DNA from 4 places in the Lactiplantibacillus sp. YT640 genome. Region 3 is predicted to be linked to each of the others. Evidence: predicted binding sites of a transcription regulator. Region 3 holds the regulator's gene; each other region holds the start of a gene.
What was found. The regulator NrdR, encoded in region 3, represses ribonucleotide reductase genes. The targets are predictions, from matches to a motif close to ACACNATATATNGTGT.

Region 1 (6,128 bases), on a different contig from region 3:
TGATGTTCTACCACTGAACTACTTCCGCATAATAAAGCTATTAAATTGTAAATGCCGACTAGAGGATTCGAACCTCCGACCTCCTCATTACTAGTGAGATGCTCTGCCAACTGAGCTAAGTCGGCATGTGCGGGTGAAGGGACTCGAACCCCCACGTCGTAAGACACTAGAACCTAAATCTAGCGCGTCTGCCAGTTCCGCCACACCCGCATGATGTTAATCATGCCTTGTTGCCGGTTCAAACAGTTCTTACTGGTATGCCTTGACAACTATTTAACTTTATCATCATGTTGAATACTTGTCAACAACTTTTTTCAAATAAATGGATAAATATACTTTTTACTGGATAAACAAGTTATATTTTTCCGACAAGAAATATTATAGCACGGTAGCCGAAAATAGCAAACCCTATTTTCAAAAAAAGGTGAATAAATTTCAGTAAACCCAGCTTTTTCGCCCTTTTGCGCCTGAAATGTTGTCCCGACATTCTGCCCGTCCCGCAATTATTTAGTCAACTCGGCCGTTATTTCCACTCACATTTTAAAATCGACAGTTCCTTTTAATACTCATTAATTATGCAAAAAAAGCGAACTCGCATCACTGCGAGTTCGCTAACTTCATCTCAATTAACCTTGTTTTTCAATCTTCGTCTTACCGTGCATATATGGAACTAATACATCCGGAATCGTAACCGTCCCATCTTCATTTTGATAGTTTTCCAAAATGGTCGCAACGGTCCGACCGACAGCTAAGCCACTCCCGTTCAAAGTATGAACGAATTGCAATTTGCCATCGTCATCGCGATATTGAATGTGCGCCCGCCGAGCTTGGAAATCAGTACAATTTGAACAACTCGAGATTTCCCGGTACTTGTCTTGTTCTGGGAACCAAACTTCCAAGTCATGTGTCATGGCAGCTGTGAAGCTCATGTCACCAGTCGTTAACGTAATAACGTGATATGGTAACCCAAGTTTCTTTAGCAATGATTCGGCATTGTTGGTCAACTTCTCTAATTCATCCCATGAATCTTCTGGTTTCGTGAACTTAACCATTTCAACCTTATTGAATTGGTGTAAGCGAATCAAGCCTTTCGTATCACGACCAGCACTACCAGCTTCTTCACGGAAGGCTGGTGATAAGGCCGTAAAGTAAACTGGTAATTTTTCAGCCGGAATAACTTCATCACGATAATAGTTGACTAATGGCACCTCGGCCGTTGGAATCAACGTCAAATCTTGCGTCGTAATCCGGAAAGCGTCTTCCTTGAACTTAGGAAATTGGCCGGTACCGTACATAGATTCATCAGTGACCATGTATGGCGGCAAAACTTCCGTATACCCTTCAGCTTCGTGCTGGTCTAAGAAAAAGTTGTAAACGGCGCGTTCCAGTTTAGCACCATCGCCCACGTAGTATAAGAAACGACTACCAGAAACCTTAGCACCGCGTTCAAAGTCTAAGATGCCTAAATCTTCACCGATATCCCAATGTGCTTTCGGCGTAAAGTCAAAATGCCGTGGTGTCCCGATTCGACGTAATTCAACGGCATCTTCTTCTTTCAAGCTAACTGGTACGTCGGGATGGGGCATGTTTGGTAAATGTGCAGCCATATCCTGAACTTGGGCATCGACTGTCCGCCGTTCTTCATCCAACGTCTTCACATCGGCGCTAACCTTTTGCATTTCTGCAATTTCGGCACTAGCGTCTTCCTTGTTCCGCTTCTTCTGTGAAATTTCGCCTGAAACTTGGTTACGCGTCGACTTCAATTGTTCGCTCTTGGCGATCAATTCACGACGCTTTTCATCAGCGGCCAATAAATCATCGATGTCACTCGCAGCAACGCCCCGATGACCAAGCTGTTCTTTTACAAAATCTGGATTTTGACGAATCATTTTAACATCTAACATAACGACGTCTCCTTTTCACTTTTAATCGTAAATAAAAACAGTCTCTCCTCCCAATTGGGACGAAGAGACTGCGATTCGCGGTACCACCCAAGTTCAGGATCATGATTAATCCCACCCTTAAACGGATAACGGCCGTGCCGTGCAGTATTACCTGCCCACATTGTCGCGCCGGAGTTTCGACTACCGATTCACACCACCCACCGGTTCTCTGAACGTCTACTTAAAAACGCGCCGTGTTTAATATTCACTGTCTACTATAAAACATTGATTCTAAAAAGGCAACTAGCCTAAACTAGCCACTTTTTCGTCGATCAACCGAATGACTTCCTTACGCGCATCCGCATCGGCGACAAAGTCCAGCTGATCCCCGTCGATCTGCATCTTCGGGCTATGATCATAATTAGCGTACCAGTCGTCATAGCGTTCATTCAAAGTCTGATAATATTTATATAAATCAGGATCTTGATCAATTTGTTCGTAAGAACGGCCCCGCTTTTGGATTCGTTTGAGCATCGTATCAAAAGAAATATTGATATGAATAAGTAAATCAGGACTCTTTTGATGAGACGCTTCTGGCAATTCCTGCATCATGTTATCTAATAATGAATCATAAATGTCAACTTCGGTATTCGTCGCCCGGCCAAGATCACCATTCAAATGAAATAATAATGAATCTTCAAAAATCGACCGGTCTAAGACGTCCAGATCGTTAGCAAAAGCTGATTTAATACTGTCTAACCGTTTATTTAAAAAATAGATTTGTAATAAGAAGGCGTACTTCTTAGGATCCTTATAAAATAACGGCAAAATGGGATTATCATCAACTGACTCGTAAAACGCTTTAGAACCAAAGTGGTTAGCCACTAACTGCGTTAAACTCGTCTTGCCGGCACCGATTGTTCCTGACATTACAAGCATGGGGCGTCTCTCCTTTTAATCACGTCAAAATTTTGATTATCTCTAAAAGCAACACTACATATTGTACGCACCCACGTCTTAAAATGCAATATCTGGTGAGTTAATTCAGTAAAAAACTTCGCACCAGCCACAACTGCGACGCACTAGTCAGCGATCCAAGCAACTCACTAACACACACTGGGTTACCCAAGCCGGCGCTGGTGGCACTTCAGCTTTGAGTGCGGCCTCTGACCAGCATGATCAAGTGACAACGTGTCGTGACCAAATAATACTCAGTTGAGACGAACCCACATTGCTAAACCGAAGACAATTTAAAAGCGCACGCTAGCTAATTCCTAACGTACGCCATAAATGGTATTAATTGGGGCCATCAATAATACGGCTAGCTTATTACTTGGCCGCCTTTTCTCGAGCTTGCAGCAAACTGACGTACTGTTCGAGAGTCAAATTGTGCTTAGTCATGAATTCCGCACTCGCCTTACCAACGTAACGGAAATGCCAAGATTCATAGTCAATCCCGGTCGACTGCTTACCATCTTTAGTAAAGCGCAACACAAATCCATAGTCCGCCGCGTGATTAATCAACCACTGCTGACCCTTGTTCTTGTCGGATGATGACAATAATTGATTACCATGAGTGCTGTACCAGTGCGTGTTCATGATATCTGCTGCGAGACCAGTTTCATGCTCACTACCACTAGGAACTGCGACATATTCTTTAGTCAGCTTTAAGGCTTCCTTGGCTGATTTTCCTTGATTCTCATAGGTTTGAATCGACTGATCCCAAACCTCTTTTTGATAAGCGACTGAGCGATACCCAGACACGATTGTTGCTGGATAGCCGGCTTTTTTTGCCCCCGCTAGAAAGGCTTCCAATGGTTTGACGATAGAACTACGGACTTCAATACCATCCACGCTCGACTTATTAAATGTCATCTCAGCGCGCTTATGCCACTTATTGACGACCACTAAGTCGCTATCGGTCGATTTAACGCCTTTCGGTAAGGCACTAATCAGTCGTTGCCGCTTGGTCTGCGTCTTCGTCGACTTAGCACTCGTAGAACTACTAGTCGCTTTAGACGTCGACTGGCTAGCACCACAGCCAGCCAGGACACCTGCTAATGACACTAATGCTAGACCTCTTAACAAATTTCTCTTTAACATCTCTCTCGCTGCCTTTCTCATTTCAGCTTAGCATAGTCATAGCCGACTAGCCTATTCTTAAGGATAAGTTTGCGAATTTTTAATGATTCCATATTCTCATTCTATCAAATTACCATAGATATCAGATTAGCGCACCCTCAATTTGCCGCTTGCTATCATTACAATCGTGCAAGCCCCCGCTCATAACGATCCGCCGTGACCATCTGTTGTGAGCAGTGTTATCAGCATAAATCAGGACACCTAAAAATACGACCGCGCCTTGAGTTGACAGGCCCAACTCTCGCCGTCAAAAAATGCGATTGACCCAGTGTCAACCGCATTTACTCAAACTATCAAAGTGCGTGCTTAATCTTGATGGTGCCGTTTGCGTGTCAAATCAACCTTGTCTAGTGGAATCATCTTAGTATGGTGACGAATCTTATAATAGACATACAAGATGATGAATAACGGGATGCTCATATAGGTCACCCCAATAGCCTGCCAATCAAGCGTTGCAAATGAATGTAAGTCTTGACCAATAATGACCACGACACACAAGATAAAGGCGAACCACGGGCCAAATGGGAACCACTTGGCATGGTACCGCAATTCACTCAATTGATGACCCTGCTTAACAAACGCGCGACGGAAACGCAGATGCGAAATAGCGATTCCTAGCCAAGCGATAAAGCCCGTTAACCCACTGGCCGAAACGAGGAAAATATAAATTCGTTCACCGAATAGACTCGACAAGAACGTGAGTAATCCGATCACCGTCGTTCCTAATAATGCCATGATTGGAATCCCACGACGATTGACCCGACCAAATGTCTTGGGGGCATAACCCTGTAATGACAAAGAATATAACATCCGTGTCGAGGCGTACATCCCCGAATTAGCAGCTGACAATACGGACGTCAAGATCACTGCGTTCATCACACTGGCCGCAGCCGCCAACCCAGCCCGTTTAAAGACTAACGTAAACGGACTGATGGCAATATCGCTCGCTGATGACCCTAGAAGATCTTTCGACGTATAAGGAATAATCGCCGCAATCACGAAAATGGCTAAAATGTAAAATAACAAAATACGCCAGAAAACTTGTTTAATAGCCGCCGGAATACTTTTCTCCGGTGTTGCTGACTCCCCGGCCGTGATCCCAATTAATTCGGTTCCTTGAAACGAAAAACCAGCGACCACGAAGACACTCAAAATCGTTGGAATTCCACCAACAAATGGTGCCTTTTTATAGGTAAAGTTACTGAGGCCAGTGGCATGACCGCCCATGATTCCCACGATCGTCAAGACACCGATAACCAAGAATACGAGCACGGTCACCACTTTAATTAGCGAAAGCCAGTACTCAGTTTCTCCAAACGACCGGACTGACAGCGCGTTGATCGTAAAAATCAAAACGAGCGCAATCAGACTAAAAACCCACCCCGGCACGGATGGCAACCAGAACTGCATGACAATCGCCGCCGTACTAATATCGACCGCTAACGTGATTGCCCAGTTGAACCAGTAATTCCAGCCCATCGCAAACCCAAGTGCCGGGTCAACAAACTTAGTGGCATACGTGGAAAACGAACCTGAAACGGGCAAATAAGTTGCCATTTCGCCCAGACTAGTCATTAAAAAGTAAACCATCACTCCAATACCAACGTAGGCCAGTAATGCTCCCCCTGGCCCAGCCGTTGAAATTGCCGAACCGGACGCGACAAACAGCCCGGTCCCGATACTACCACCTAATGCAATCATGGATAAATGCCGCGTCTGTAAGGAACGATGCACTTCCTGATGTTGTTTTTCTGCCATTGCAGAACCTCCAAAAATCGATTTATATCTAAAAGTGTTCACACCGATTCAGGTTAGCACAATCAAAATAAAAAGCCTCTCTGCCTCACGATAACGTGCGCAAAAAGACTTTAATCAGATTGATTGACATAGTTGCTGATTTCATCGTCGATAGCGCCCCGCAACTATTCTAGCTGCGACAGTCCTTGATTTATTCAACCAAGACCCAACGGATGAATCGGTCACTGATCCATCGATTTCGGCGGTTGCCCCGTTCACTGACCTTCATAAGTGGTGACCCACTTCCAGCCGGCTACTATTGTTAACCGCATCCTCTTCTTTCGATATACTCAACCATTATATCTG
Region 2 (6,128 bases), on a different contig from region 3:
AAAGTTAACGCGCGCACCATGGCTTCAACAGAATGTCCAAAGTCTGGAGAGGCCATTAAGTTAACAATGTTAGTCGAACCAAGGTTACAACTAATATCAGTTCCCAACTTCTCATACTGTTGTTGGTCATCAATTAATGATGGGGTTTGCACTTGCATCACTTCTGAGCACAAGTTACTCATCACAATTTTACCGTCGATAGGATTTTCGCGGTTCGCGGTATCAATGTTGACGACGTATGGGTAGCCAGATTCTTGTTGTAACTTGCTGATTTCATTTTCAAGGTCACGCGCCTTGATCTTAGTTTTACGGATGTTCGGGTTCTTAACCATATTGTCGTATTCTTTGGTGATATCGACATATGAGAACGGTACCCCGTATTCGCGTTCAACGCCGTAAGGACTGAAGAGATACATATCAGCGTCAGCCTTGATCAACTCGTAAAACTTGTCGGGTACGGTGACACCGAGTGAAAGCGTCTTGAGCCGAATCTTTTCGTCGGCGTTTTCCTTCTTAGCAGAAAGAAAGGCAATAATATCTGGATGAAAGACACTAAGGTAAACGACCCCGGCACCTTGACGTTGACCTAATTGGTTAGAGTAGGAGAAACTGTCTTCTAATAATTTCATGACGGGTACGACCCCACTAGCAGCGCCATCGATATGCTTGATTGGATCACCGGCACCCCGTAAGTTGCTGAGGTTAATACCGACCCCGCCACCGATCCGAGAAAGTTGTAACGCGGAGTTAATCGTCCGGCCGATTGAGTTCATATCATCGGTCGATTGAATCAAGAAGCAAGAAATCAATTCACCACGCCGGGCCCGGCCAGCATTGAGAAAACTGGGGGTGGCTGGTTGATAACGTTGGTGAACGATTTCGTCGGCCAGGTCCATCGCCAAGTCTTCATTACCATCAGCAAAGTAGAGGGCGTTCATTGCCACACGGTCAATAAAGTTTTCCAAGTAATAGTCGCCATCATCCGTCTTTAAGGCGTATTGGGCATAAAATTTGTAAGCCGCCATAAACGTCTTGAAGTGGAAGTCTTGCGACCGCAAGTAATCGTAAAGTTTTTCGATAAAGCTAAAATCATACTTATCAATGGCAGGGGTTTCCAAATAGTCGTGTTCACGTAGGTAGTCAAAGCGCGCCTTAAGACTATCAAATTTCATCGTGTTCGGTTCAACATTTTGTTCAAGGAAAGCGGCAAGTGCCTCCTGATCCTTGTTGAGCGGAATCTGATTGTTAACGGGAATATTGATCTCATTATTTAAGTCGTAATACGTGACGTCTTTTAAATCTTTTAAGGTCATAAGGAATCCTCTTTCTATCAGTATAATTGTGGCTGGCAAAATCGACGACCCACAATCAGTAGGTTGATGATTGTGGGTCGTTTATCATATTTTAAAGGGTAAACCAGCTATGTAACCACGCAAAAAAGCGTGAACAAACTAAACAGCTAATTGTTTTAAAGCATCCGGACGGAAGCCGGCAATGCTGTCTTCGCCATTGATTTCAACGACCGGAACAGCATGGAAACCTTGATTCTTCAGGTAATCGACGTATTCAGGATTCGTATTGATGTTCTTCTCTTCAAAGGCAATATTGTGCGCCGTGAGGAACTTCTTAGTCATCTTGCATTGCATGCAGTTGTTTTTAGTAAATACAGTAACTTTTTTCATTTTTCATCATCCTAACTCGTTTTTCTGATAAATTTAGTATACAACATGTGGTGAAAAAAACAATCAAAAAACACAACATCTAGGGTGTGGTAAAAATCACAAGTCCTAGATGTTGTGTTAGTGTCAGCTTTTAACCGACTAAAAAGTTTTTTAAATTATTTGTGGTTCACTCGCTGAATCAGTTATCATAGATATAGACCAGAAATTTAGAGGAAAATAAATATGACCAACTATTATTATACACACAATCCGGATATTGTGCATGATGAAAAGCAATGGAATTTTGAAATTTTTAATCACTCGTTTAAATTTACGACGGACAACGGTGTCTTCTCCAAGCGTACCGTGGATTACGGCTCACGAACACTACTTGCAGCGTTTGATCCAACTGATTTGCCAGCGGGCCCAATGCTAGATTTGGGAACCGGATATGGTCCCATTGGGATGGCGCTCGCGTATCAATCACCCGAACGAACGGTTGATATGGTCGATGTGAACGAGTTAGCGCTAAGCTTAGCGCGTAAAAATGTTGCTTTGAACCAAATTACGAATACCAATATTTTTACGTCTGATGTCTATCAACAAGTGACCGCGACTAATTACGCGGCGATTGTCACCAACCCACCGGTGCGCGCAGGTAAGGCAGTGGTGGATGCGATGTTAACGGGGGCCGTTTCACGGCTAGTCGTTGGTGGAACACTCACCGTCGTTTTACAGAAAAAGCAGGGCGCACCATCTGCGAAGAAATTGATGCAAACGACCTTTGGTAATTGTCAGGTGATTAAGAAGGACAAAGGGTATTACATCCTACAAAGTGTAAAGGAGGGATAGTCGTGACGGAACCAACAGCGGAAGACTGGATGCAAGAAGCATTACATGAAGCGCGGATGGCCTACTTAATTGGCGAAGTGCCGATTGGGGCCGTGATCGTTCACCAGGGTGAAATTATTGGCCGTGGTCACAATTTACGGGAGCATGGTCAGGATGCAACGATGCACGCGGAAATTATTGCGATTCAGGAAGCTTGCGAATATTTGCATAGTTGGCGATTAGCCGATTGTCAGCTATATGTCACCTTGGAACCATGTTTGATGTGTAGTGGGGCTATTATTAATGCACGGCTACCTGAACTCTACTTTGGTGCCCGTGATCCCAAGGCTGGCGCCGTTCGTAGTTTGTATCAGGTGATGGATGATACCCGGTTAAATCATCAAGTAACGGTTCATGAACGCATCTTGGCACGTCCGGCCGGCGAGATGTTGGAAAACTTCTTCCGTGGGATTCGTAAACGGAAAAAGGCGGCTAAAAAAGCACGACGTGAAGCTGCTGAAAAAAATTAGGCCGATGGCTGGTAATTGTGGCGCAAATCATGTATTATAGTATTTGCCGCAAGGCCAAAAGGCAAGGGTGGATTTACGAATCGTGTCAGGTCCGGAAGGAAGCAGCACTAAGTTTGCTTCATCTTGTGCCTTTTGTTTTTATGAAATGTAACAGCTCTTAGCCATTCGGTTGAGAGCTTTTTATTTAAATTAAATATTGAGTGCTAGTTTTGAACGTGCTGATAGGTTGGTTTATTTTTATTTACCTATTATTATAGTAGTAATACGTTATTTGGGTGATGCTTTTCAGGCTGATAGTTAAAGCCACTGCTTGTTGAAGGAATAACCAAACGCCTAACAAAGGTGGTTAAAGGCCTGGGCATCGACTCGTTGGCAAGTGCGCTTAGATGCTTAATTTGCATAACTGACACTGATCGTTAGTGGAAGCAGCACAACCAGGAAGCTAACTGTTCAGGACGTTTAAACAATGGCTTATAATAAGTAATGATAACCAAAGTATGACTGATGTAAGAAAGGAAGAATCGCATGTATCGGGCACTATATCGGGTTTGGCGTCCCCAACGCTTTGATGAGATTGTCGGGCAACAGATGATTACCCAGACACTAAAAAATGCCATTATGACCCACCAGACGAGTCATGCGTATCTGTTTACCGGTCCCCGGGGAACTGGGAAAACGTCGGCAGCAAAGATTTTTGCCAAGGCAATTAACTGTCACCATCTTGTTGATGGGGAACCTTGCAATGAATGTGAGACTTGTACGGCGATTACCAAGGGGCAACTAAATGATGTCATCGAAATTGATGCGGCTTCTAATAATGGCGTGGAAGAGATTCGTGATATTCGGGACAAAGCGAAGTATGCTCCAACGCAAGCGGACTATAAAGTCTACATTATTGATGAAGTTCATATGTTATCGACTGGCGCGTTTAATGCGTTGCTCAAAACGCTAGAAGAACCCCCGGCTAACGTTATATTTATCTTAGCGACAACGGAGCCCCATAAGATTCCATTAACGATTATTTCACGGACGCAACGGTTTGATTTTCGGCGGATTACGGCTAAGGATAGCTACGATCGGATGGTGTACATCCTCAATGAGAAGGATGTGACCTATGATGAAAAAGCGCTACGCGTCATTGCAGCGGCTGCTGAAGGTGGAATGCGGGATGCTTTAAGTATTCTGGATCAAGTAATTTCGTTTGGGGATAACACGGTTACGTTGGATGATGCGTTAATGGTGACGGGAAGTGTGACCAAGCAGTTGCTGGCTAACTATGTCAGTGAGGTCACCGACCATGATACGAAGCCGGCACTAGAGACGATGCGACAAATCTTACAAGAAGGTAAAGATGCGAACCGTTTCATTGAAGATTTGATCAGTTATACGCGTGACGTGTTACTCTATCAACAGGCCCCTGAAATGGTCGATAGTGTGGCGATGGGCGAGGATGATCAACAATTTGAAGCATTTGCCAAGCAAATCGATGCTGAAGTCCTGTACCAAATGGTCAAGACGTTGAACGATATTCAACAACAAATGCGGTTCACGACGCACCCCGACGTTTATTTAGAAGTGTTGACGGTCAAGCTAGCTCAGTTGGATGGTCAAGCGGCCGTTCAACCGGTAGCTGCGGCAACGGTCAATCCTGAAGATCCCACTGTGCATAAACTGGCACAACAAGTTGAACAGTTGCAAAGCGAGGTCAAAACGTTACGTTCTCAAGGTGGTAGTATCACTAAACCTGCACCGGCTAAGCCGCGGTCGAGTAATGGCCCGGTTGTTAAGAAGGTTAATGTCAGTCAGATTTATCCTATTCTGGGAGCGGCAACGAAGAATGATCTCATTAAGGTGCGCGATGTTTGGACTGATTTGATGAATATTTTGAGTGTGACGCAGCGGGCCCTAATGCACGTGGCCCAACCAGTTGCGGCCAGTTCAGAAGGTGTTGTGGTTGCGTTTGACTATGCGTTTGTTTATCAAAAAGCGATTGATGACCAGACCTTGATCGATGCACTCGGAAATGGTTTGGATCGGCTGATGGGACAGGCACCCAAGATTGTCTGTGTGCCTAAAGAACAGTGGCCACAAATTCGTAAGGATTATTTGGCCACTCACCAGCCAGGAGGTGCAACATCAGAGCAACAAGCACCGGCCAAAGAACCGGTCGTTGAAGAAGCTAAGAATATGTTCGGTGATTTAGTTGAAGTACAGCCGGACTAAAGACGAAAGGAACTGATAATTATGATGCGTGGAATGGGCAATATGCAAAGTATGATGAAACAAATGAAGAAGATGCAGGCGCAAATGACAGCCGAACAAGCGGCTTTAAATGAACAAACCTTCACGGGTGCGGCGCCAGACGACATGGTCAAAGTCACTTTTACTGGTGATAAGAAGATGAAGGATATTACGATTAACCCTGATGCTGTTGATCCTGATGATGTGGATATGTTACAGGACTTAGTCGTTGCTGCGGTGAACGACGCATTGACTAAGGTCGATGAACAGACACAAAGTACAATGGGAAAATATACTAAGGGATTACAGTAAAAACGAGGTAAGTACATGCAGTATCCAGAACCAATTGCTAAGTTGATTGATAGTTATATGAAGTTGCCCGGCATTGGTGGCAAGACTGCGACGCGGCTGGCGTTTTATACAATTGATATGAACGGTGATGACGTCACCGAGTTCGCTAAGTCGCTGATTGCGGCCAAACGGGACCTGCATTTTTGTAGTATTTGCGGTAATATCACCGAAGATGATCCGTGTGTGATTTGTAAGGATAAGTCGCGTGATCAAAGCACCGTTCTGGTTGTTGAAGAGGCCAAGGATGTCATGGCAATGGAAAAGATTAAGGAATACAACGGGCTGTATCACGTCTTACATGGGGTATTGTCACCCATTGATGGCAAAGGTCCGGAAGATATCAACATTGCCAGTTTATTGAAACGGCTACAGCAAAATGAAGCCATCAAGGAAGTCATTATTGCCACCAACGCTACGCCTGAAGGTGAAGCAACAGCGATGTACATCTCGCGGTTAGTTAAGCCGGCGGGAATCAAAGTGACCCGATTGGCGCACGGTTTGTCGGTTGGTAGTG
Region 3 (6,128 bases):
GAAAAGCTGGGCATCACACCGGCACAAATTATTGACATGAAGGGGTTGACAGGTGATACCTCGGATAACTATCCGGGTGTCACCAAGGTTGGTGAGAAGACCGCCCTTAAATTACTCAAACAGTATGGTACGATGGAAGGCATTTATGAAAACATCGATGCCATGAAGCAGAGCAAGATGAAGGAACATCTGATTGAGGATCGCGAACAAGCGGCGCAGGCTAAGGTGCTAGCAACAATCAAGCGGGATGCGCCGATTGATGTTCAATTGGCTGATTTATCCTATGATGGCCCGGATCTTGACCAGCTGGCCGCGTTTTATCAGAAGATGGACTTTCAATCATTTTTGAAGAAATTACACCTACAGTCGGACGAACCAGCAACGCCCATTGATTATACCGTCTTGACGAAAGCTAACCTGACGGAATTGCAACAATTTACCGATCACGTGGACTTTTATTTGGAGATGCCAACGCCGAACTACCACACGTCGGCCTTTGCTGGCTTTGCCATCGGAGCGGATGATCACTGGTACATCAGTCGGGATGTGGAATTATTAATGCAACCGACTGTGGCTGATCTCTTGAGTAGCACAACGATTACCAAGGACGTTTTTGATATGAAACGCACGACGGTCGGGCTTAATCGTTTGGGTATTCAGCTAGGTAAAGTCGATTTTGATCTCTTACTCGTTTCATACTTATTAGATACAAATGATAACAGTAACGACTTGGGAAGTTTAGCTGAGCAACACGGGTACACTGACTTGCCGAGTGACGAGACCGTTTATGGTAAGGGCGTTAAGCGTGCCATTCCTGAAGATGATGATGTCTACTTTAGTCATCTCGCCCGGAAATTGGCCGCGATCGCTAGTTTGAAGCCACAGTTATTAAAGGAATTGGCAGCCAATGAGCAGGATCAACTTTACGATGATATTGAAAAACCGATGGCCAATGTCTTAGCTCAGATGGAAATCGCCGGCATTACGGTCGACAGCAGTCGACTTAAAGCCATGGGCAGTCAGTTTACAGAACGGTTGAGTGAAATTGAACAGACGATTTATCAAGAAGCCGGTGAAGAGTTCAATATTAATTCACCTAAGCAACTAGGTCACATCTTGTTTGAAGAAATGAAATTACCCGTAATCAAGAAGACCAAGACAGGGTATTCTACCGCCGTAGACGTTCTAGAAAAGTTAGCACCGGAAGCACCAATCGTCGCTAATATTTTACAATATCGTCAGATTTCGAAGATTCAATCGACCTACGTTGTCGGTTTGTTAGATGCCATTCATTCTGCTGATCAAAAAGTGCATACGCGCTACTTGCAAACGTTGACCCAAACCGGCCGGTTGTCGTCCGTTGATCCAAACTTACAAAACATTCCGGTGCGCTTGGAAGAAGGACGTAAGATTCGACAAGCCTTTGTTCCTAGTCATGAAGGTTGGCAGATTTTCTCGTCTGATTATTCGCAAATCGAATTACGGGTTCTCGCGCATATTACTGATGATGAAAATATGCAGGCCGCTTTTAAAGCGGGTGATGATATTCATGCCGCAACGGCCATGCGAATCTTTCATTTGAACTCAGCTGAAGAGGTGACGCCAAATATTCGACGGCAAGCCAAGGCGGTTAACTTTGGAATCGTCTATGGAATTAGTGATTACGGCTTGTCACAAAATATCGGCATTACGCGTAAACAGGCTCGCAGCTTTATTGACGCTTACTTCAAAGAATATCCGGGTGTCAAAAAGTATATGGATGAAATTGTCCAAACGGCGAAAAAACAAGGTTATGTGGAAACCATTTCACATCGACGCCGGTACTTGCCAGATATTAATTCCAAGAGCTTCAACCAACGCTCATTCGCTGAACGGACAGCCATGAATACCCCCATCCAAGGGAGTGCGGCTGATATTATCAAGATTGCGATGATTAAGATGCAAGATAAGTTACAGGCTGCGGGTTTGAAAGCAACCATGCTGTTACAAGTTCATGATGAATTGATTTTTGAAGCGCCAAAAGAAGAAATTCCAGTTTTAGAAAAATTAGTGCCAAGCGTGATGGATTCCGCCGTACAGTTAGCCGTACCGTTAAAGGTTGAGAGCCACTACGGTGATACTTGGTACGATGCAAAATAGGGGGAACCACCATGCCTGAATTACCTGAAGTTGAAACTGTTCGTCGCGGCTTAAATCGTCTGGTTAGCGGGGCAACGATTGCTAGTATCGAGGTTTTTTGGCCGAAAATTATTAATAATGATGTCGATAGTTTCAAACAGCGTTTAGCCAACCAAACGATCCAGACCATTGATCGGCGGGGGAAGTATTTATTGTTTCGCTTTAGCAATGGTCTGACGATGGTGTCGCATTTGCGGATGGAAGGCAAGTATAATGTTGTACCGCGTGGTGAAGATCAAGGTAAACACACGCACGTGATCTTCCATCTGACCGATGATCGTGATTTGTTGTACAACGATACGCGTAAGTTCGGGCGAATGACGCTCGTGCCGACCGGTGAAGAAAACACGGTGGCGGGATTGCGGACAATTGGCCCGGAACCCGTTGCTGAACAGTTAACACTGGCTTATATGACGGCCACTTTTGGCAAGTCGAAAAAGATGATCAAACCACTATTGTTGGATCAAAGTAAGATTGCGGGCATTGGGAACATTTATGCGGACGAAACGCTATGGATGAGTAAGATTCATCCAATGCGGCCTGCTAATTCACTAACTACTGATGAGATTGCAACATTGCGCCAAAACATTATTGATGAAATGGCGATGGCAATTAAAGGTCACGGCACCACTGTTCATTCATTTTCAACGGCATTTGGTGAGGCCGGTCAGTTTCAAAATCACTTACACGTCTATGGTCGTGAAGGGGAACCTTGCGAACGGTGTGGCACGATTATTGAGAAAATCAAAGTGGCACAGCGAGGGACCCATTTTTGTCCGTTAGAACAACGGTTGTAGGTGATCAAGATGACAAAGCTGATTGGATTGACTGGTGGCATTGCCACTGGTAAGTCGACTGTTTCTAAGCTGCTGGCAACTAAGTTACCAATCGTTGATGCGGATAAAATCGCGTGGCAGGTTGAAGGGCCAGGCCAACCGACGACCCAAAAGATTGTGGCGCACTTTGGTCAGCAAGCAGTGCTGGCAGACGGGCGGCTGAATCGGCCATGGCTTGGCCAGTTGGTTTTTAACGATGCTCAAGCTTTACAAGCCTTAACCGCAATTACACGGTTACCGATTCAGTACGCGATGTTCGAAGCGATTGTCGCGGCAAACCAGCAACAGCCCGACGCAATTATTTTAGATGTGCCGTTGTTATTTGAAAGTGGCTGGCAACATGTTTGTGATCAAGTGTTGGTTGTGACGGCACCACCAGCCGTAGTATTGCAGCGGTTAATGGCACGTAACCACTTATCGCAACAGGCGGCTCAGGCACGAATTGACAGCCAAATGCCACTTGCACAGAAGGTCGCAAGGGCTGACGTTGTCATTGATAACGGGGCCAACATTGATAAAACTAAAGCAGCCGTGTTAAAATGGCTGAAAACTATTACTAAATAAAGAAAAACTGATTGTTAGTTGTTACAAGGGGTGAGAAGTCTATGCAATGTCCACATTGTCATCATAATGGCTCCCGCGTGGTTGACAGTCGACCAACTGATGATGGTCGCGTGATTCGACGGCGCCGGGAATGCGAAAACTGTGGGTTCCGGTTCACAACATTTGAACGGGTCGAAGCCACGCCATTATTAGTCATTAAGAAAAATGGTGCCCGCGAAGAATTCAATCGTGAAAAAGTCTTGCGCGGAATTATTCGCTCGGCCGAGAAACGACCCGTTAGCATGGAAACCATGACGGGCGTCGTTGATGATGTTGAAAATAAGGTCCGGTCACTGGGCGAAAATGAAATTTCAAGCCAAGTTATCGGCGAGTATGTCATGGAGCAATTGGCAGATATTGACGAAATTTCGTACATTCGTTTTGCCAGTGTTTACCGGCAATTCAAGGATATGCACGTCTTCTTGAATGAACTCCAAGATATGATGGAGCGTGATAAGGTCAAACTGGCAAAACCGTCAGCGAAGACGACCCACGCACCTAAACGAAAAAAAGATTAGTGAAAAAGAATGGTGAACAACATGCCAAATGATGAACCCTTAACACCCAAAACTGGGTTAGTGGTCCCGCAAGCACCAGCGCTCAGTGCGGCGCAACAAGCTGTATTGGCGGAATTATACTTGCCACTGATGGGGCCATTGGCATATAGCTTGTACGCGGCGTTACGTAGCTTACAGAGTAGCGAGAATGAGCTGAGCAATCGACGCAGTCACGCGGAACTGCTTGGCATCCTAAATGTGGACTTGCCGACGGTGTTAGCGGCTCGGCGTAAACTTGAAGCAACTGGCTTGTTGCGCAGCTATTATCAACAAGATGAATTGGGTGCCATGTACATTTATCAATTACAAGCACCATTACTGGCGTTACAATTCTTTGCGGATGATCTATTGAGTGTCCTATTGTTAGATACGGTCGGTGAGTTACGTTATCAACAACTTGCTGGCGATTTTGCAGCACAGCCGATTGACTTGACGGCTGCCAAAGACGTGACGGCAAATATCTTAGATGTGTTTCACGTTGATAGTCAAAAAGTTACGACGCCACCTCTTTCAGTGCAAAAGGTGCGCGCCCAATTGGCGGCCAATGAACCGGCCGAGGATCACTCGCCCGTGCTCAGTGACGATGACTTTGACTGGCAACTGTTGGGGCAAATTTTGAAGCAGAACTATGTTGATCTCAAACAGGTTGCGAGTTCACGGCAACTGATCATTACGGAAAGTCGGGTCTACGGCATCAGTGAGATTGAGATGGCTAAGTTAATCAGTGAAGTGGCTAGTTTAACAACGGGTCAGTTTGATGAAAATCAATTGAAATTATTGATTGCGCGGCGCTATGAACGGCCCGCAGTTTCGAGTCAGCAGGTCGCTACGGAAGCAACGGTTGCAACGACGACCACTAAGGATAACAAGGCTTCAGCACAGCTCTCAACGGCTGAGCAGCAACTCGTGACGTATGCTAAGCAGACAGTGCCGTATGACTTTTTATCAGCTTTGAAGCAGGAGAAACATGGTTTTGTGACGAGCGGTGAGAACCGGCTAGTTCATGATTTAATTGGTCGGGGGGTATTACCCAATGCCGTCATCAACATGGTGATCTACTACTTATTGCAAAATCGGGAGTTAGCTGCCCTTAATCGTAATTTGCTAGAAACAGTCGCCAATGATTGGCAACAACACGGCATTACGACGCCGGAAGCGGCTTTGATGTATTTGAAGCAACGTAAACAGCCGAAATCAACACCAACACGGCGCAAGAACAATCGACCGACGCGTAAGGAGATTATGCCAAAGTGGGCCCAACAACAGCAACAGACTGAGAGTGGTAAGCAACCAGCTCAGACCGGTAAACAAATTACTGCTGCCCAACGCAAACAGCTTGCTGATCGACTAGCAAAGCTTGAGACAAATTCGGAAAAGGAGGACTAAAACATGGAGAATATCTCAGAAACACTCCGGACGTTAATGAATCGGAAAAACTTGAATCATCGGTATGAGGCGTTAATGACAACTGTGTACCAAGATCCAGATGTTCGCCAGTTTTTAGCTGCTCATCAAAACGAATTATCTTCGGATGCGCTAGAACGTTCAGCGGCTAAATTATATGAATTTTGTGAAGAGAAACGTAAAATTGCGCGGCACGAGCCAACTCAAGCACCTGGGTATCAGCCGACATTAGTGATGAGTAATCACTTGATTGACATTGCTTATCAGCCAACACCACAAATGCAAGAACAGCAAGCTGCTCACGCATTGCAACAGCGGGTTCGATCAATCAGCATGCCGAAAAATATTCAGACGGCGGACTTAAAGACGTATGATCAAGATGGTGACCGGGCGACAGCATTAATGGCAGCACTTGATTTTATTGATGCCTATACACAAGCGCCCAAGCGTTTTCACCGGGGCTTATATCTCTACGGCTCATTTGGTGTCGGTAAAACTTATTTACTCGGTGGGATGGCGAACGCGTTGGCTGCTAAGGGTTTCAATACGA
Region 4 (6,128 bases), on a different contig from region 3:
CGGGTCGTGATGCGCGCTGCGGCCCCCGATGTCTTTTATACTGAATTTACGAATGCGTTAAGCATTACTCACCCGAAGGCTAAGTTTACAACGCGGGGACGACTATATGTTGATGAGGCCGAGTCGCCCCGACCAATCGTTCAACTTTGGGGCAATAGTGGTGAGGACTTTACGAAAGCGGCCCATGAAGTGAAGAATCAAGGTTATCAAGCCATTGATCTTAATATGGGCTGCCCAGATATGGCAGTCATTAAAAATCATAGTGGTAGTGATTTAATCCGACATTTTGATCGTGCCAAAGAAGTGATTGAGGGCGCACGTCAAGCAGAGCTTCCCGTTAGTGTTAAGACGCGGTTGGGCTTTGACGATGTGCATGAGTACGAGACTTGGATTCCATTTTTGTTGCAACAGCAGGTTCCCGTGTTAACGGTTCACGTGCGCACGAAGATGGAGATGAGCAAGGTACCAGCGCATTATGAGTTAATTGATAATTTAGTTCAAATGCGTGATACTTTGGCACCAGCGACGCTATTACAAATTAACGGGGATATCCTGGATTATCAGGCTGGTCTGAAGCTTGCCAAAGCCCATCCAGGAGTCGATGGTATCATGATTGGCCGCGGTATTTTTCAGAACCCATACGCTTTTGAACCGATTCCCCAGCCTCATTCAACGCGTGACATGCTAGAATTGTTACGGTATCAAGTAGATCTGTATGATCAATTTATTGGCTTAGGTCTACAAGGGCATTTCGCACCGCTTCAACGCTTCTTTAAGATTTATGTTCGCGGTATGCGTCATGCGGCCGAATTGCGCAATGAATTAATGCAGACGAAGACAACGGATGATGTCCGTGCGATTATTGATCGCTTAGAGGCTAAGCTACCAGCGGATTAGGTCGCGTTATTTTAACTAAAACGGCTATATTTTTGCCATTTAGCTGTGCTTGATTAAAATGGTTTTAATGTCGAACGTACCGCATCTAAAGTCAACTGCAAATTAAATGCTAGCCTGTAAGTGGACCATAAAATAAGCTAGGTCCTTCAAGAAGTTAATTTCTTGGAGGACCTAGCTTATTTTGTGGTCTAAATTATTGTAAACCGGTCATCGAGTAAGATAACTTGTTCAGGTGATAAGCCAACGATTTGAAGCTCACGTTGTTTAGTCACAAAAATGGCGCCGTAAATATCGAGTCGCTGAGTTGCCCAATCGGGAATCGGTTGGCCCGCAAAGAAGAGCCGCGTCGTTTCGATTTCACCATCAATGGAAGCTTTCGAGAAAACGGTGACACTTTCAAGGTCGTTTTGTCGGGGATAACCCGTTTGCGAATCTAAGATGTGGTGGTAGGACTGGCCGTTAAATTCAAGGTGCCGCTCGTAAATACCACTGGTCACGGCCGAGCAGGGGCCAATCGTAACGCTGGCAATCGCGTTACCGCGGTCAGTGGTGGGATCTTGGATACCAACGCGCCATTGCCCATCCGGATGAAGTGGGGACGTCCCCACCATTAACAGATTACCACCTAGGTTGATCATTCCGGCCCGCTGTCCAAATGCTTCCCAGTAATCTTGAATGCGGTCGGCAATGTAGCCCTTGGCAATTGCGCCTAGATCCAGCTCCATTCCCGTGACCTTGAGAAGCACACTGAAATCAGCGTCATTACAAATGACGGCTTCGGGGTCGATCAAGGCCAATCGTTCGTTAATTGCAGACTGTTCAGGGACGTGCGCGTTAGTAAAACCAATGTGCCAGAGTTTCACGAGCGGACCAATCAACGCATTGAAACCAAAATGTTGTCGACTGAGTTCGACAGCTTGCCGAACGAGTGTATAGGTGGCGGCGCTCACTTGAACGGGATGTTGGCCCGCCGCCTGGTTGATTGCCATGACCTCAGAAACAGTCCGGTTGACAGTCAAGCGGTCTTCATATTGGTCGATAAGATCGCAAGCAACTTGTAGGTACTGGTCACTATCACTACCAAAAAGGGTCAAATCAATGTCGGTACCGAGCGCGTGATGAGCTTGGTGTCGACGCTGCTGAGCGAGTGCAGGAATTGCTGTCTCGCCATTATAAGCTAAAGTTGTCATAAAACCAGTCCTATCTTTCATAAATATCAACGAGTTCAGCAAACTGAACATTTATTCCCGCTCAGTTAGAAGTAGGCACAATTAAATCAGTTTCCCTGCACAGTGATCTAATTCGTGTTGAATAATTTGTGCTGTGAAGTCGTTGAATCGTTGTTGTTGCGGTTTAAAGTGTTGATCTTTATGTTTCACCGTGATTTGGTGATAGCGGCTAGTCGGACGTTCACCAGGTAAGGACAGGCAGCCTTCCTTAGTCTCGTAAGTGCCGTGATGATCAATTATCTTCGAATTGATCATTGCAATTGCAAAGGGACCGAGTTGCACGACAATAATTTGTTTGTTGACCCCAATCATATTCGCGGCCATTCCAACGCAATTATCGGTGTGTGCGGCGAGGGTATCCAGTAAATCAGTCAAGACTTGAGTGTCTGCAGGGGTTGCTAAGTCAGCAGGGACACTAAGCGCGGCGGGATCATGCACAATTGGTCGAATCATTTGATGTTCCTCCATTGATTAGTCATATTAATTTAATTATAGAGAGCACGGTTGACAGAAGCAAGCCGTTCGCTAGTTGTCAGGCCCTAAAAAACACACCACACTCACACAAGTCAACGTGCAAATGTGGTGTGGCCTTCAATTAGTACGACAATTTAAATGTTGGCGTTAAGGTGCCCGCCTTTAAGGCGTCATTAGTTGTGGTGGGAACCTGGTTGTGTTCAGGCTGCCAATTTGGATCTTTAATCAGTGCGATATTAGTCCCTTGATAATTCATGGTCATTTGATTAGCGTCGTTGAGGGTCAGTTTTGCAACATTGTGATCGATTGTGAACGTGGCACGTGTATCACTTAACGTTAACGTTGCGCGACTACGAATGGGCGTATGTCCGCGTCGGAACCAAGCAACTTGATGATTGGTACTGAGGTACAGACTCATTGCTGGTCTAGCGCTGACCCAGCGACCTAAGAAATCCCGAGTCGTGACTGAGCGAACGGCGCTGACTTTTGATGTTGCTGGTTGAACGGTGGGCGTTTGTGTGTCAGTGGCAGAATGGCATCCTGTCAGTAGCCCTGTCAACAACAAGCCAACGATTATTCCCCTGCTTTTTTGCATAATTATTCTCTCCTCCAATGTCCACATCCCTCAATGAGGACTTAAATTCATTATAGCGAATCCGCCGCATGAGTTAAACAAAATAGTCATAAGTTAATCAGTTTACAACAACTTGGTTGTGTTCAGCTTAATTTTTAACGAATTAAAATTCGGTTTATGGCGTTTGAAAAATATTGAAAGCAAGCCGTATCAAGGTTGGTTCGGTAGTTAACGAGATTGATTAAATATTCTGATATTAGATAAAAAACAGTATAAAAAATATTTTTTAAATATTCCAAAGACGCACTAACCGGACGATTAAAGCGATTTGGTGTACACAACTGAAGGTGACAGTTAATTTTGGCAATGGGCAAGTTAATGGAAATGAGCTACTATATATAGTATTGATTCAAACAGAACGCACTATCAATTGTATTCGATCAATGACTTTGAAAAGTGGGGAATTAAGATGCTAACAACGACAACTAACGATATATTAGACCAATTACGGCCACTGACCGTCACAAAGCGGGGTGGCGCACAAACGAAATTTCATCCGTATAAAATTGACTTTGTCTTACGACGGTTGTTAGCGACTGATGACGAGGTACGGGTCGTCAAGCAGGCCCTTGTTGCCCAGTATCAAGATGCTGACAACATTGATACTCAGGAGCTACGTAGTACCATGATGCAGATTTTGAATGCGCAAGGCCTGACCGCGGCAGCTAAGGCATATCAGGATTACTTTGAAGCTGAACAGCAGCGGTTTGCGGCAGCAACTAATGTTCAAGGACGGATTGAAAAGTTGTTTGAGCGCGATGCCAGCGTTGTGCATGAAAATGCAAATAAGGATAGTACGATTTTTAACACGCAACGCGACTTAGAAGCCGGTGCTGCAAGTCGCGCCATGGGCTTGAAGATGCTACCAGATGTCGTGGCTAAGGCGCATCTGCGTGGCGATATCCATTGGCATGATCTCGATTATTCACCAGTCACGCCTGAAACGAACTGTTGCTTGATTGATTTTGACGGCATGTTCAAAAATGGGTATAAGATTGGGAACGCCGAAGTTGCCTCACCCCGGTCGATTCAAACGGCCACAGCGCAAATGGCGCAGATCATTGCCAACGTGGCTTCATTACAGTATGGTGGCTGTTCCGCTAACCGGGTCGACCAATTATTGGCTCCCTATGCGGCAATCAACTATCAAAAACATATGACTGATGCGAAAAAGTGGGTCCCTGCCGATCAGCGGGAAGCTTATGCGAAAGCCAAAACTAAAAAAGATATCTATGACGCGATGCAAGCCCTTGAGTATGAAATCAATACGTTATATTCGTCACAGGGCCAGACGCCGTTTACCACGGTCAATTTTGGTCTAGGAACTAGTTGGATTGAACGAGAAATTCAAAAGGCGATTCTCCAGATTCGAATCAAGGGACTCGGTAAGGAGCACCGAACTGCGATTTTTCCTAAATTGATCTTCACGATGAAGCGGGGGTTAAATTTAAGTCCGAATGATCCCAATTATGATATTAAAATGCTCGCGATTGAGTGTTCAACCAAGCGGATGTATCCCGACCTTTTAATGTATGACAAGATCAAGGAATTAACGGGGAGTTTTAAGACGCCGATGGGGTGCCGGTCCTTCTTACAAGGTTGGCGTGATGAAAATGGTGTCGAGGTAAACTCGGGCCGGATGAATTTGGGCGTGGTGACAGTCAACCTGCCACGAATCGCGTTAGCCGCACATGGGGACCAACAGTTGTTCTGGGAAATCTTCGAGGAACGGATGGCGACTTGTCATGAAGCACTCGCGTACCGTATCGAACGAACGAAGGAAGCTAAGCCGGAAAATGCACCACTCTTATACATGTATGGGGCGTTTGGTAAGCGGCTACCAGCAGGTGGTAATGTCGATGAGCTCTTCAAAAATCAGCGGGCGACTATTTCACTGGGATACATTGGAATTTATGAAGTCTGCACGACCTTCTTTGGTCCGAACTGGGAACAAGACGAGCACGCGTTAGCTTTTGCGGAGACCGTGGTGAAAGCGTTACGGGATAAGTGTGCGCAGTGGGCGGCTGAAAGTGGCTATCATTATAGTCTGTATTCAACGCCGGCTGAATCGTTGACGGATACGTTCTGTCGTGACGATATTGCGAAGTTTGGCCGGATCGCAGATATTACGGATAAGGAATATTACACGAATAGTTTTCATTATGATGTCCGTAAGCACCCGACGCCCTTCGATAAATTAACTTTGGAGGAACGTTTTCCACAATATGCGTCAGGCGGCTTTATTCATTATTGTGAATATCCTAATTTGACCCAGAATCCTAAAGCCTTGGAGGCCGTCTGGGACTGGGCCTATGATCATGTCGGCTATTTGGGAACGAATACGTCGATCGACCAGTGTTTTAAGTGTGGGTTTAAGGGTGAGTTCAAGGCCACTGCCCGTGGGTTCGTCTGTCCAGAATGTGGCAATCACGACCCTAAATACTGTGATGTTGTTAAGCGGACGTGTGGGTATCTAGGTAACCCACAACAACGACCAATGGTACATGGTCGCCACGTTGAAATCGCGTCCCGTGCTAAAAATATGTCTCCGGAGATGATTAAGAATGCCGCGCGCTACGAAAGGACCAAACAATCCGATGCCCAAAGAATGGCTGGCAGAGGACTTAAGTGAACAATATGTTGCTGATTATAAGGCATTTAACTTTGTTGATGGGGAAGGGGTCCGCTGTAGCTTGTACTTGAGCGGCTGCCCATTCCACTGTCCAGGCTGTTATAATGTGGCGGCACAAAATTTTCATTATGGACAACCGTATTCACAAGAATTGGAAGATCAGATTATTGAAGACCTTGGGCAAGATTATGTGCAAGGGTTGACGTTGCTAGGTGGTGAACCGTTTCTAAATACTCAAGTCGGCATTCGGATTTGTGAACGC

Region 1: a site for NrdR is predicted at 2,874-2,889, ahead of ACOV1R_RS07695 (deoxynucleoside kinase). Genes of this name have one in related genera too.
Region 2: a site for NrdR is predicted at 1,753-1,768, ahead of ACOV1R_RS09530 (redoxin NrdH). Genes of this name have one in related genera too.
Region 4: a site for NrdR is predicted at 3,564-3,579, ahead of nrdD (anaerobic ribonucleoside-triphosphate reductase). Genes of this name have one in related genera too.

The regions. Positions count from the first base shown of each region.
Region 1 is NZ_JBMNVY010000008.1:71,830-77,957, forward strand. Features, by position in the region: tRNA gene ACOV1R_RS07675 (tRNA-Gly) at 1-28, opposite strand, end outside; tRNA gene ACOV1R_RS07680 (tRNA-Thr) at 53-125, opposite strand; tRNA gene ACOV1R_RS07685 (tRNA-Leu) at 129-210, opposite strand; gene serS (serine--tRNA ligase) at 627-1,904, opposite strand; gene ACOV1R_RS07695 (deoxynucleoside kinase) at 2,187-2,822, opposite strand; gene ACOV1R_RS07700 (M15 family metallopeptidase) at 3,213-3,950, opposite strand; gene ACOV1R_RS07705 (amino acid permease) at 4,332-5,783, opposite strand; lysine riboswitch at 5,927-6,108, opposite strand.
Region 2 is NZ_JBMNVY010000013.1:29,020-35,147, forward strand. Features, by position in the region: gene nrdE (class 1b ribonucleoside-diphosphate reductase subunit alpha) at 1-1,313, opposite strand, end outside; gene ACOV1R_RS09530 (redoxin NrdH) at 1,452-1,682, opposite strand; gene ACOV1R_RS09535 (class I SAM-dependent methyltransferase) at 1,905-2,513, shown strand; gene tadA (tRNA adenosine(34) deaminase TadA) at 2,516-3,022, shown strand; RNA gene ffs (signal recognition particle sRNA small type) at 3,076-3,162, shown strand; gene dnaX (DNA polymerase III subunit gamma/tau) at 3,548-5,245, shown strand; gene ACOV1R_RS09555 (YbaB/EbfC family nucleoid-associated protein) at 5,267-5,575, shown strand; gene recR (recombination mediator RecR) at 5,591-6,128, shown strand, end outside.
Region 3 is NZ_JBMNVY010000004.1:161,661-167,788, reverse strand. Features, by position in the region: gene polA (DNA polymerase I) at 1-2,139, shown strand, start outside; gene mutM (bifunctional DNA-formamidopyrimidine glycosylase/DNA-(apurinic or apyrimidinic site) lyase) at 2,151-2,975, shown strand; gene coaE (dephospho-CoA kinase) at 2,985-3,578, shown strand; gene nrdR (transcriptional regulator NrdR) at 3,620-4,135, shown strand; gene ACOV1R_RS04850 (replication initiation and membrane attachment family protein) at 4,157-5,560, shown strand; gene dnaI (primosomal protein DnaI) at 5,564-6,128, shown strand, end outside.
Region 4 is NZ_JBMNVY010000005.1:105,359-111,486, reverse strand. Features, by position in the region: gene ACOV1R_RS05530 (tRNA dihydrouridine synthase) at 1-897, shown strand, start outside; gene ACOV1R_RS05525 (FAD:protein FMN transferase) at 1,086-2,087, opposite strand; gene ACOV1R_RS05520 (peptide deformylase) at 2,169-2,579, opposite strand; gene ACOV1R_RS05515 (lipoprotein) at 2,722-3,195, opposite strand; gene nrdD (anaerobic ribonucleoside-triphosphate reductase) at 3,644-5,866, shown strand; gene nrdG (anaerobic ribonucleoside-triphosphate reductase activating protein) at 5,832-6,128, shown strand, end outside.